3 regions of the Vibrio sp. TBV020 genome follow, and region 2 is predicted to be linked to each of the others. Evidence: riboswitches for the same ligand, from Rfam matches in the RefSeq annotation. Region 2 holds a riboswitch; each other region holds the start of a gene.

Region 1 (4,245 bases), 3.0 Mb from region 2:
AATAATTTGGAGTTTGATCATGCTGATATTTTTGATGATCTAGAAGCAATTAAGCGTCAATTCCACCACTTAGTTCGAACTGTCCCTGGCAATGGTCGTATTTTGGCACCGAAACAAGATATCGCTTTAGATGATGTATTGCAGCGCGGCTGTTGGAGTGAAACGGAATTTAGCGGTCAACAAGGGGATTGGCAGGCCGAGAAGCTGATTGCCGACGGCTCAGAGTTTAAAGTCCTATTCCAAGGTGAAAATGTTGGGATCGTGAAGTGGGACTTAGTTGGTGACCATAATGTTGATAACGCTTTGATGGCGATTGCCGCTGCGCGTCATGTTGGTGTTACACCGGATTTAGCCTGTGAGTCATTGGCTAAATTTATCAATACTAAGCGTCGTCTAGAATTAAAAGGCGAAGTGAATGGTGTCATGGTTTATGACGATTTTGCTCACCACCCGACAGCCATTGAACTAACTTTGGGTGGTCTGCGTAATAAAGTCGGCAGTGACAAGGTTATCGCTGTTCTTGAGCCACGTAGTGCCACTATGAAACGTGGTGTCCACAAAGATTCATTGGCTGATTCGTTAGCTAAGGCCGACGAAGTATTTCTTTACCAACCGGACAGTATTGACTGGTCAGTAAAAGAGATTGCAAATCAATGTCATCAGCCCGCGCAAGCATCTGGCAACATTGACGAGCTAGTCGCTAACATCGTTAGTCGTGCACAGCCGGGCAGCCATATCCTAGTGATGAGCAATGGCGGGTTTGAAGGCATTCACGGCAAGTTATTAGAAAAGTTAGGCGAGTAACCAGAAATAGAAATGAGTAAACAGCAAAAAGCGATTACCTTGGCATTCACCGGAGCTTCTGGAGCACCTTATGGGCTAAGGTTATTGGAGTGTTTATTAGCAGCAGACTATCAAGTCTATTTATTGATATCTTCAGCCGCGCGAGTAGTTCTTGCTACTGAGCATGGTTTGAAGCTGTCAGGTAACCCTGATGCCGCTAAACAAGCGCTAATTGAGCACTTAAATTGCGATCCTGATAAGTTAGTCGTTTGTGGTAAAGACGATTGGTTCTCTCCTGTAGCTTCAGGGTCTGCTGCTCCAAAACAGATGGTGGTTTGTCCATGTTCTGCGGGTAGCGTTGCCGCTATCGCTCATGGTATGTCAGACAACCTTATCGAGCGTGCTGCCGACGTCGTCATGAAAGAGCGTGGACAGTTATTACTTGTTGTACGTGAGACTCCATTTTCAACGCTGCACCTAGAGAATATGCACAAGCTTTCTCAGATGGGAGTAACCATCATGCCAGCAGCGCCTGGTTTCTATCATCAACCTAAGTCTATTGAAGACTTGGTCGATTTTATGGTTGCGCGCATCTTGGATCATCTTGGTGTGGAACAAGGTTTAGTTCCTCGTTGGGGCTACGATTCCCGTCATATTTGAATTTGATTGTCGCCTAGCGGAACTCCAACTATTTAGGGGATAGCTATTGGGTATCAATAATATTACAATTTGACGGTTACTCATCGGGGAGCTATTGACCCAAGTTATATTGGATCAAGCTGAGATCAAGTTAAGCTTGGGACCCGTGGACCTGAACCAGATAATGCTGGCGTAGGAATTGAGTCTGGATTTATCACCAAGATACCTCCCTCAACCCTGTGCCGCTCATACAAGGAGAGAGCGAGCAGTGAAAACCACTCTAAGCACACTTTCAATCAGCACTCTAGCGGCTGCGACACTAACTTCATTTTCTGCTTTCGCTGCAGACAACACATTAACGGTTTACACCTATGACTCTTTTGCAGCAGATTGGGGACCGGGTCCAACCGTAGAAAAAGCGTTTGAAGAAAAATGTGGCTGCGACGTGAACTTTGTCGCGCTAGACGATGGCGTTTCAATTCTTAACCGCTTACGTTTAGAAGGCGACAATAGCAAAGCTGATGTCGTGCTAGGTCTAGACAACAACCTGATGGCTGAAGCAAAGCAAACCGGCTTGCTCGCTGAGCACAAAGTTGATACTAGCTCTGTGACTCTACCAAATGGCTGGAATGACAAGACGTTCGTTCCTTACGATTTCGGTTATTTTGCATTTGTTTACAACAAAGAAACGCTTGCTAACCCACCAAAGAGTTTGAAAGAGTTAGTAGAGTCTCGTGATGACCTAAAGGTTATTTATCAAGATCCTCGTACCTCGACACCTGGTCAGGGTCTGATGCTATGGATGAAATCTGTCTATGGTGACAATGCGACTCAAGCATGGAAGCAACTGGCGGAAAAGACAGTGACCGTAACCAAAGGTTGGTCTGAAGCTTACTCAATGTTCTTAGAAGGTGAGTCTGATTTAGTTCTGTCTTACACCACTTCACCAGCTTACCACCTGATTGCTGAAAATGATGCCAAGTACGCAGCGGCAGATTTTGCTGAAGGTCACTACACTCAAGTGGAAGTTGCAGCAAAAGTAAAAGGCTCAAGCAACGAGAAACTTGCCGATGAATTTATGAGCTTTATCTTAAGTGATGAATTCCAATCAGCAATGCCTACGGGTAACTGGATGTACCCAGTGACGAATGTCGAGCTACCTAAAGGTTTTGAAACTCTGACTGTTCCTAGCCAAGCGCTAAGCTTTAGTGCCGATGAAGTTGCACAGAGCCGCAAGTCTTGGATTCGTGAATGGCAAAGTGCATTAACCTTCTAAGGGATTCTTTTGCGTAAAACACCTTTAATTGGTTTATGGGTCGCGATGATTATCGCGGCCTTTGTTGTTTCTGCACTTGTGGCTTTGATGGCGAATGCAGAGACATTAAATATCAGCCAAGTTTGGAGCGATCCTTATTATCGTCATGTCACCAAATTTAGCTTTTACCAATCATTTCTATCAACTGTATTGAGCGTTGGTCTGGCATTGCCCGTCGCACATGCATTATCTCGCCGACATTTCCCAGGCAAGGCTCTGTTATTAAAGTTATTTGCAACTACGCTCGTACTACCTGTATTGGTGGGCGTATTTGGCTTACTGGCGATTTATGGCAACAGTGGTTTGATTGCTACTCTGTTTAAGTCTTTAGACAGTAAATTACCGTTTTCTATTTACGGTTTAAACGGCATCTTATTGGCGCACGTTTTCTTTAACCTTCCCTATGCGACAAGGTTATTGTTGCAAGCATTAGACTCAATCCCTCAAGAACAACATAAACTGTGTGCTCATTTAGGGATGGGGCATTGGGATAAGTTCCGTTGGGTGGAGTGGCCTCGGTTACGTCAACAATTACCTCATGTGAGTGGCTTAGTATTTATGCTGTGCTTTACCAGTTTCGCTACTGTGATGGCGTTAGGTGGCGGCCCCAAATCCACCACGATTGAGCTAGCAATTTATCAAGCGATTAAGTTTGATTTTGACTTACAAGCTGGTGCATTACTTGCTATTTGGCAAATGGCTTTGTGTAGTGTGATGGCTTTGACGATTCAAAGGTTGGCTAAACCGATGTCGGTTACAGCAGGGAGTCAATCAACCCAAGCCCATTTATCGAAAGACTCTTTGCTATCAAAATGCTGGGATTGGAGTTGGATTGTTGGCGCGATGTTACTGGTGCTGCCTCCATTACTTATGGTGGTGCTGAGCGGCTTAAACAAAGAAGTGATTGATGTTTTAACTGACAGTCGATTTTGGCTCGCTTTTTGGGCTTCGATTAAGGTTGCAACACTAGCGAGTATCCTGGCTTTATTAGCTGGTATTGCCATTCTTATTACCAGCCGTCGTCTGAGACTTAATTATAAAGTTAAACGTGCTGATCATATTGAATTGATCGGTACCATCATTCTGGTGACGCCGGGTTTGGTGGTTTCTACAGGACTATTTTTGCTACTCCGCTCCTTTACTGATGTGTTTAGTCTCGCATTTATTGTGGTGGTAGCGGTTAATGCTTTAATGGGGCTGCCTTATGTCATCCAGACCTTGTCACAGCCTATGCTCCATATCGAACAGCAGTATCAATACGTGTGTGCAAGTTTAGGCATGAAAGGCTGGCAGCGATTTAAAGTGGTTGAGTGGAAGGCGCTAAAGAAACCACTAGCTCATGCTTTCGCGATCAGTTTTATGTTTGCTATCGGTGATTTGAGTGCGGTGGCTTTATTTGGTAGCCAAGAATTTCGCACATTACCGCTGTACCTCTTTCAATTACTAGGAAGTTATCAGATGGAAGCGGCAGCCGTGGTCTCGGTAACATTATTATTGCTAAGCGTTGG
Region 2 (4,245 bases):
CTCGTCTTAGTGCCAGAATGGGAACACCTGGTGAGTGGAGTAGTGTGAATGGCGTTCATGAACCTGTATATACATTAAAAGCTCATAGTACGACTCGTCTACGTATCGCTAACGTCGATAATACAATTACTTACCCGATTGCTCTTGAAGGGGTTGAAGGTTGGGTTGTAGCTATTGATGGAAACCCAATAAAAACGCCTTATAAGCTTACTCAGCATAAGATTGGGCCTGGAATGAGGGTTGATATTGCTTTTATTGCTCCTAGTGAAGGAGCACGTGTTCACGTGCGTCAAATGAAAGGAAGATTCCCCTTCCCATTGTGTTCATTTGATGTGATCGCTTCCGATCTAGATGATCGCCAAGCGATCCCTTTGCTTCCGCTCAACCCGGTACCAGATCTTGATCTTATCAATGCTGAGTCTATTGATTTTGTTTTCGAGTGGGAGGGAGCAATTAGTCCTATCGGAAAAGATGGTAAATCGATGCCTAAATTCTGGTTAACTAACAAGCGAGCATGGGAAGGGATGAGTAAGGACAATATTCCAGCACCGCTAGCTACACTTCAGTACGGTAAAACTTATATATTTAACCTAAAGAATGTTACTCAGTACCATCATCCAATTCATATTCATGGTCATACTTTCACTGTACTTGAGTTGGATGGTAAGAGGGTGGCAGAACCTTTTCATACAGATACGGTTCTGCTTGGTAAAAACGGCAGTGCCAAAGCCGCATTTGTTGCTGATAACCTTGGGCGTTGGATGTACCACTGCCATGTCATTGAACATATGAAAACTGGCCTGATGGGTTATATTGAAGTTAAGTGACACCTGTAACTTTTAAATTTTCTTGTACTTTATTAGGCTATTTATTGATTTAAGTGAGTCAAAAATGACTTTTCGCCGCTAAAATGTAGCAAGATTTCAATTGGAGTAAATGATGGGACAGCTTTCTATTTTGGGTTTCATTGCTATTGGTGGAGCCTTTGGTGCGTGCTCTCGGTATTTGGTAGCAGAGATGTGTGCACTTTTATTGGGGCGTGGATTTCCATATGGAACGTTAACAGTAAACGTTGTTGGCTCTTTTATCATGGGTCTTCTTATTGCTGCATTCGAGAACGAGATGTTAGCTACTGAACCTTGGCGCCAAATCATAGGACTGGGCTTCCTTGGAGCACTGACAACCTTTTCAACATTCTCAATGGATAATGTTCTTCTTATGCAGCAAGGTGCGTTTTTTAAGATGGGACTGAATGTACTTCTCAATGTCGTGCTTAGTATCTCTGCTGCATGGATTGGCTTTCAACTGTTAATTAAAAGCTAAGGTTGTTCAAAAAACTACCAATATTTATGTAAGTCGACTTGGTTTACCCAAGCTGATTTTATATACTCGCTTTACTTGTCGGAGTGCCTTAAGGCTGAGACCGTTAATTCGGGATCCGTTGAACCTGATCAGATTAATATCTGCGAAGGGAACAAGAGAAGATATCTAGACCTGTTTTCTACAGGTTTTCTATTCTTAATCGATACTGGTTATAGCCTTTGTAGCTGTGGTATATCGATACCTCTTGTCGCATCTTTCCGCCAAGCATTTTTATCCAAATACTTTTTATCTAAGAATAACAAAGCAAGGAAAAATGCTATGTCGAATCGCAAGCAAGCGAGACTGGAAGCAAAACAGTTCATTGATACACTCTCGGTACATCCGTACCCAAACTCAAGTAAGGTTTATGTAGAAGGCTCACGCTCAGATATTCGCGTACCGATGCGCGAAATATCACTCGCTGACAGCCTTATCGGGGGTACAAAAGAAGCGCCTATTTTCGAACCTAACGAGCCAGTACGCGTTTATGATACTTCAGGTGTATACACAGACCCAGAACACACCATAGACCTTTACAGTGGCTTACCTAAGCTCAGAGAAGGGTGGATTGAAGAGCGTGCTGATACTGAGTTACTTAACGAGGTGAGCTCGGTATACACCAAGGAACGCTTAGAAGACGAGACGCTAGACGATCTTCGTTACGGTAATCTACCACGTATTCGACGTGCTAAAGATGGCCAGTGTGTTACCCAGTTACACTACGCTCGTAAAGGCATTATTACCCCAGAAATGGAATACATTGCCCTGCGTGAAAATATGGGGCGTGCTCAATACCGTGATGAAGTGCTGAATCAACAACACCCGGGTCAAAGCTTCGGAGCAAATCTTCCTAAAGACATTACCGCCGAGTTTGTGCGTAAAGAAGTCGCTGAAGGTCGCGCGATTATTCCTTCTAATATCAACCACCCAGAATCCGAACCAATGATCATTGGACGCAACTTTTTGGTTAAGGTGAACGCCAATATCGGTAACTCATCGGTTACGTCTTCTATTGAGGAAGAAGTTGAGAAACTAGTGTGGGCGACACGCTGGGGTGGCGATACTGTTATGGATCTCTCTACTGGGCGTAACATCCACGAAACCCGTGAGTGGATCCTACGTAATAGTCCAGTGCCGATCGGTACCGTACCAATGTATCAAGCGCTTGAGAAAGTGAATGGCGTTGCGGAGAACCTTAACTGGGAAGTAATGCGAGATACTCTGATTGAGCAAGCAGAGCAGGGTGTGGATTACTTCACTATCCATGCTGGATTACTACTTCGCTATGTCCCAATGACAGCAAAACGCGTTACTGGCATCGTTTCTCGCGGCGGTTCTATCATCGCGAAATGGTGTTTAGCGCATCACCAAGAAAGTTTCTTATACACCCACTTCCGAGAGATCTGTGAAATCTGTGCTAAGTATGATGTGGCTCTTTCTCTCGGTGATGGCCTGCGTCCTGGTTCGGTTGCAGATGCAAATGACGAAGCTCAATTTGCAGAGCTTCGTACTCTTGGTGAATTGACCAAGATTGCGTGGGAATACGACGTACAGGTTATTATCGAAGGCCCTGGTCATGTTCCAATGCACATGATCAAAGAGAACATGGAAGAGCAACTAGAGCACTGTCATGAAGCGCCTTTCTACACGCTTGGTCCACTGACTACAGATGTTGCGCCTGGCTACGACCATATTACTTCAGGTATTGGTGCAGCCATGATTGGCTGGTATGGCTGTGCGATGCTTTGCTACGTAACACCAAAAGAGCATCTTGGCTTACCAAACAAAGAAGACGTTAAAGTAGGCATGATTACCTACAAGCTTGCTGCCCATGCCGCTGATCTGGCGAAGGGACACCCTGGTGCGCAAGTTCGTGACAATGCCCTTTCTAAAGCACGTTTCGAATTCCGTTGGGAAGACCAATTCAACTTGTCACTTGACCCAGACACTGCTCGCGCTTTCCATGATGAAACTCTACCTCAAGAGTCAGGAAAGGTTGCACACTTCTGTTCAATGTGTGGACCAAAGTTCTGTTCAATGAAGATTTCACAAGAGGCTCGTGAGTACGCGAAAGACACTGAACAAGTAGCTGCGGACCAAGCTATCTCTATCAAGATGCTAGATGACCCACTTGAGGGAATGCGTAAAAAATCGCAAGAGTTCAGAGAAACGGGCTCTGAGTTATACCACCCAGCAGCACATGCCGAGGTAAGTGACTAATGAGCAAAATCCTTATTCCGTCATCATTGATTGAATTAACAGGCTTAGTTCAACAATGTTTGTTGTTGGCGAAAGAACAGGGTTTTAGCATTGAAGACATTGAGTTGGGTGTGAGCCCAACTCAATCTATTCAGCTTGTTCGCGACCAACAGATTACATATTTAACTACCGACCTCATTGATGGGTATGACTCTGATCCTGAGAGCTTACTGACGCTTTATTACCGTTCTGGTTTATCGGTAGAAGAAAGTGCAAACCAGCCTTCGGATAATATTTATATCGGTATTGTCGATCGTCAGGCGTCTTGTGAAAAGGACGAAGAGCTTCAACTTGATATATGGCGTCATCCAATTAACGATGAAGTGAGAGCGCTTTCCGTTACGTCTCAACGAAACACAACATTTGTGCCAGAGCATCACCTTGCTTGGGTAGTAACGCTGACAATACTCGATTTCCCTATTGAAGACGCACTAACACTTGCTCGAGGAATGACAACGCAACATGGGAATGTTTCACGTGAAACACTTGTGGATGGCAGTTTACAGGATGAACGATCTACTTTGTGGGTTTGTCAATTCGATGATTTCCCAACACCGGTTCTGGAAGATGAACGACTGGGTATTCAAGTTGGCTGGTCAGCACAAGGAGAAACCGTCAGCTTTC
Region 3 (4,245 bases), on a different contig from region 2:
TAGTGCCACGGACACGGATGAGTTTATTGTTGAAGTGTCGGATGGCGTAAAAACTACGCAGCAAGTCATAGCGATTACTGTGATTGGTAATGCAGCTCAACAAGGTGGTGTTGGTTATGACTTGCTACAAGCAAGCAGCGCTGATGAATGGTTGTGGGGCGGTCCAAATGACGGTTCTGATGCAGGGCAAGCAGACCGCTTCGCTTGGAGTGACTCTACGGTTGGTACATCGGCGCAGCCAGGTACCGATTACGTGAAAGATTTTGATGCTGGTGAAGATATCATTGATCTATCAGGCTTCGTCAATGCTAACGATGTTTGGCAATCAGTCGCAGTAGCGCAGCAAGTGAACATCGATGAGGTTGGAACTGATACACAAATTAGCTTGTTCGATAACAATCAAAATTTGGTTCAAACCATTACTTTACAAGATGTATTAATTAGCGAACTGACCAGTGAAGATACTTCGAGTATGACTCAAGCTGAGCTGCTGAGTACCTTATTCAGCGAACAAGCGATCACAATCTCTCAAACCTATGGGCATGAAGGGGACGATACCTTAACTGGCAGCGCAAGTGATGACATCTTATTAGGCGGGCTGGGCGAAGATACCTTTGTCATGCTGAGTGAGAATGCAGGCACAGCGTTGAATCCAACACAAGACACCTTAGCGGACTTTTCAGTCAGTGATGACATCATCGATTTGTCAGACTTACTGCCAGATGCACCGAACATGAATGATCTGTTTGCTCATATCGATGCAACTGTGATTGATGATATCAATGACCCTAACGACGACGCACACACTTTGTTAGAAGTCACCGATGAAAACGGCGGACAAACCAATATCAAGATCAATGATATGGGCTACAGTGAACTAGGCTTAGGTACGGGGGCCACCGACGACGCCATAGTTACTGCGCTGGTGGAGCAGTTGAAAGTCATTCAAACCGACAGCTAAATACGATTGTCTAGCTACTCAGTTGCTCTCGAATTACCTCTTTAACCGTTTCAAAACGTGCAGGAAGTTGTCGATGACGCTTAGTTAATAAATAAAGTGTCTCGATCACTTCTCGCTTTGGTTGGTAAATTGCAATGTCATCTCTTAAAGGAAAAGTGTCTAATGCACTCTTCGGCAATATCGTAAACCCATGGCCTTTCGCAACAGGAAGTAGAATCTGGTTGAGTTGGTTCACGTACCCTTTGATGGGTAGTTGGTGAATGTTCATCGCTGTCAATTCTGGTTCACCACAGCGTGAAAAATAGAGCGTTAAGTAGTGCTCAGAATCTGGGTGGCGGATCAAACCAATCTGTTTTAGCTTCTCTTCACTTAGGCTCTTTGTTGCCACAGATTTAGGCAACATCAAGCAAAGAGGTTCTTGCCCAAACTTCTCAGACTCTATACGCGGGTCGGATGGTTCATGAGTCACAATACCTAAATCAACATCCCCAGAAATCACTTCTGCCAGTATCTTATGGTGTGGTGCGGCTTCTAAATGAGTAATCAGTTTCGGGCATTTACATTGTAAATCGAGGAGGTGAGGGTAGAGCAAGAGTGCCAAAGAACCAGAACAAGAAAGAGACACGCTACCAGTGCACGGGTCATCTTGATTCAATGACAGTAGCATTTGTGTCTGTTGGGTTTCTAATTGGCTCGCATAGTCATAGACGGTTTTACCTGCCTCTGTAATTTCAAAGCTCTTGTTATGTCTTCTGATCAGTGGATGGCCGCAAGCTTGTTCTAACTTCTTGATATGCTGACTTACGCCCGGCTGAGTCATAAAAAGCTTGTCAGCTGTTTTAGTAAAATGACCAGTATCGATAAGGGTAACGAAGGTTTTTAACCAGGTAGGGTTCAACATAGTTGTTGCTCATAAGAAAAATTTATCCTGATGAGTTTAAACCATAACAAAAGATTGAGAAAGAGAAGGCTCCACGTCTCCATTTAAATGATTGAACACGGATTTTTCAGAGCAAATGATGCAATTCCTTTAATTTTATTGTTATCATCAGCGGGAAATAGTCGGGGAGCCTAACCAATTTGGAAAGGGCTGAGATCGCATAGCGAGACCCGTTGAACCTGATTCAGTTAGCACTGACGTAGGGAACTATGCGCATCTCACCTTATTGGTTGAGTGCACTCGTATCCGATAAAATGATCATATCTTCCTGATCCTTTCTTGTCGTGGCCGAGAGTTCCTGTACGTCTTGTAGTAGGAGCAACAATGCCACATTCACAAGACACAACTCCAATCGTATTAACCATTGCAGGCTCTGATAGCGGCGGTGGTGCTGGTATTCAAGCGGATATCAAAGCGATGTCCGCCACAGGCAGTTATGCTTGCTCGGTAATCACGGCAATCACATCTCAAAACACCCAAGGCGTGAGCGCGATTCACCCAATTCCGTTAGAGCATATCTCTAGTCAGCTGGATGCTGTATTTACTGATCTCAACGTAGCCGCTGTTAAAGTTGGTATGTTGGCGGATTCTCAAATCATCAAAGTTGTCGCTGATAAAATCCGTCAATATCAACCTAAACATCTTGTTGTTGATCCAGTCATGGTCGCAACAAGCGGCGACTTATTACTTGAACAAAGTGCCATATCAACTTTAAAGCAAGAGCTGCTGCCTCTTGCTGATCTCATTACTCCTAACTTGCCTGAAGGTGCTGCTTTAATTGGTGGCGATGTGCCGCAGGACGAAGACCAAATGGGAGCGATGATTGAGTCTCTTCGCGCTCTTGGTGCTAAAGCAGTGTTGCTTAAAGGAGGCCATTTAGAGAAAGACGAAAACAGCAATGACCTACTGATCTCAGCCGATAACAGTGAGTTGTTGAGCGCTAAACGTGTACAAACCAAGAACACTCACGGTACAGGTTGTACGCTTTCTTCTGCGATTGCTTCTTACCTTGCTCAAGGCAATTGCCTTCATAAAGCGGTCTATCTAGGCAAGCAATACATATCCCAAGCAATTGCACATGCTGACTTATTGGATGTCGGCCAGGGTCATGGGCCTGTGCACCACTTCTTTTGTGGCCACACCAATGTGCGCTGATGCGATAGGCATTGAACTGCGAGCTGCGTATTTAAAGTATCTTGATAGTGATTCACCGACATTGTCAGGGCTAAACATGTCGATTCCTCAAGGGGAGTGGACGTGCTTACTTGGCCGAAGTGGTAGTGGTAAAACGACATTACTTCGCTATCTCGCGGGTTTACTTGACGATAAGGTTGAGGTGGGAGGGTTGATTTCGTTAAGCCGTGGCGATGATTTAGATGATCAAATTGCGTATATGGCACAGCAAGATCTGTTACTTCCTTGGCTAAACGTTGTGGATAACGTTCTATTAAGCCGTAAATTCTCTACCCAGCAAACTATGGGTGAACGTGAGCGAGCGTTAACGTTACTTGAGCAGGTCGGCTTAGCTGGCTATGCAAAGGCGATGCCTTCACAACTATCGGGTGGGATGAGACAACGCGTCGCGCTGGCGAGAACTCTGATGCAAGACAAACCCGTTGTATTAATGGATGAGCCTTTTTCAGCGCTCGATGCGGTCACTCGTTATAAGTTACAAACCCTGTCAGCTTCATTGCTTAAAGATAAAACTGTGATTTTGATTACTCACGATCCTCAAGAGGCGATTCGACTCGCGCACACGCTTTACTTATTGCAAGGCTCGCCTGCGAAAGCTCAATCGTTAGCAGTGCCATCCACTTTGCCACCAAGAGTTATCGATGGTGAATGCGCTGCGTTGCAACAAACGATTTTACAGAGCTTGGAGCTGGACTATGAATAATCTCACCGACTTAAATGTGACTAAACCGAGCTCAAACATAAAGCCGTTAACCAATCACTCTCTTTTTCGAGGTGTACTATCGCTGCTAATGATTTTGGGTTTGTGGCAAGCCGTGGTGATGGTTTTCGATATGCCTAGTTTTATCTTACCGTCACCAATGGAAGTACTTAGCCGGTTGTTTACACGCTTTGATGTTTTGATGAAGCATACATTAGTGACAGGTCAAGAGATTGTACTTGGGTTGCTATTGGGTCTATCAATGGGGTTGTTCTTCGCGTTGCAAATGCTGCTGTTTAAACCTCTTAAGCGTTGGCTTCTGCCTATCTTGATCGCGAGCCAGGCTATTCCTGTGTTTGCGATTGCACCTGTGCTCATGCTTTGGCTTGGTTACGGCATTGCATCGAAAGTTGTGATGGCTGCGATCATCATCTTTTTTCCAGTGACGAC

Evidence for each region. A riboswitch is a leader RNA that binds a small molecule or an ion and turns the genes downstream of it on or off. The one in region 2 is predicted to bind thiamine pyrophosphate.
Region 1: linked by a shared signal. The riboswitch ahead of thiB (thiamine ABC transporter substrate binding subunit) and the one ahead of thiC (phosphomethylpyrimidine synthase ThiC) in region 2 are both predicted to bind thiamine pyrophosphate.
Region 3: linked by a shared signal. The riboswitch ahead of thiD (bifunctional hydroxymethylpyrimidine kinase/phosphomethylpyrimidine kinase) and the one ahead of thiC (phosphomethylpyrimidine synthase ThiC) in region 2 are both predicted to bind thiamine pyrophosphate.

What each region holds. Positions count from the first base shown of each region.
Region 1 is NZ_JBEEAQ010000003.1:3,147,677-3,151,921, reverse strand. It holds gene mpl (UDP-N-acetylmuramate:L-alanyl-gamma-D-glutamyl-meso-diaminopimelate ligase) at 1-804, shown strand, start outside; gene AAFX28_RS22395 (flavin prenyltransferase UbiX) at 817-1,443, shown strand; TPP riboswitch at 1,518-1,638, shown strand; gene thiB (thiamine ABC transporter substrate binding subunit) at 1,691-2,698, shown strand; gene thiP (thiamine/thiamine pyrophosphate ABC transporter permease ThiP) at 2,708-4,245, shown strand, end outside.
Region 2 is NZ_JBEEAQ010000003.1:156,952-161,196, reverse strand. It holds gene AAFX28_RS08625 (multicopper oxidase domain-containing protein) at 1-827, shown strand, start outside; gene crcB (fluoride efflux transporter CrcB) at 940-1,323, shown strand; TPP riboswitch at 1,393-1,491, shown strand; gene thiC (phosphomethylpyrimidine synthase ThiC) at 1,642-3,582, shown strand; gene AAFX28_RS08610 (thiamine phosphate synthase) at 3,582-4,245, shown strand, end outside.
Region 3 is NZ_JBEEAQ010000001.1:1,001,796-1,006,040, forward strand. It holds gene AAFX28_RS04220 (VCBS domain-containing protein) at 1-961, shown strand, start outside; gene AAFX28_RS04225 (LysR family transcriptional regulator) at 972-1,862, opposite strand; TPP riboswitch at 2,015-2,124, shown strand; gene thiD (bifunctional hydroxymethylpyrimidine kinase/phosphomethylpyrimidine kinase) at 2,226-3,056, shown strand; gene AAFX28_RS04235 (ABC transporter ATP-binding protein) at 3,046-3,798, shown strand; gene AAFX28_RS04240 (ABC transporter permease) at 3,791-4,245, shown strand, end outside.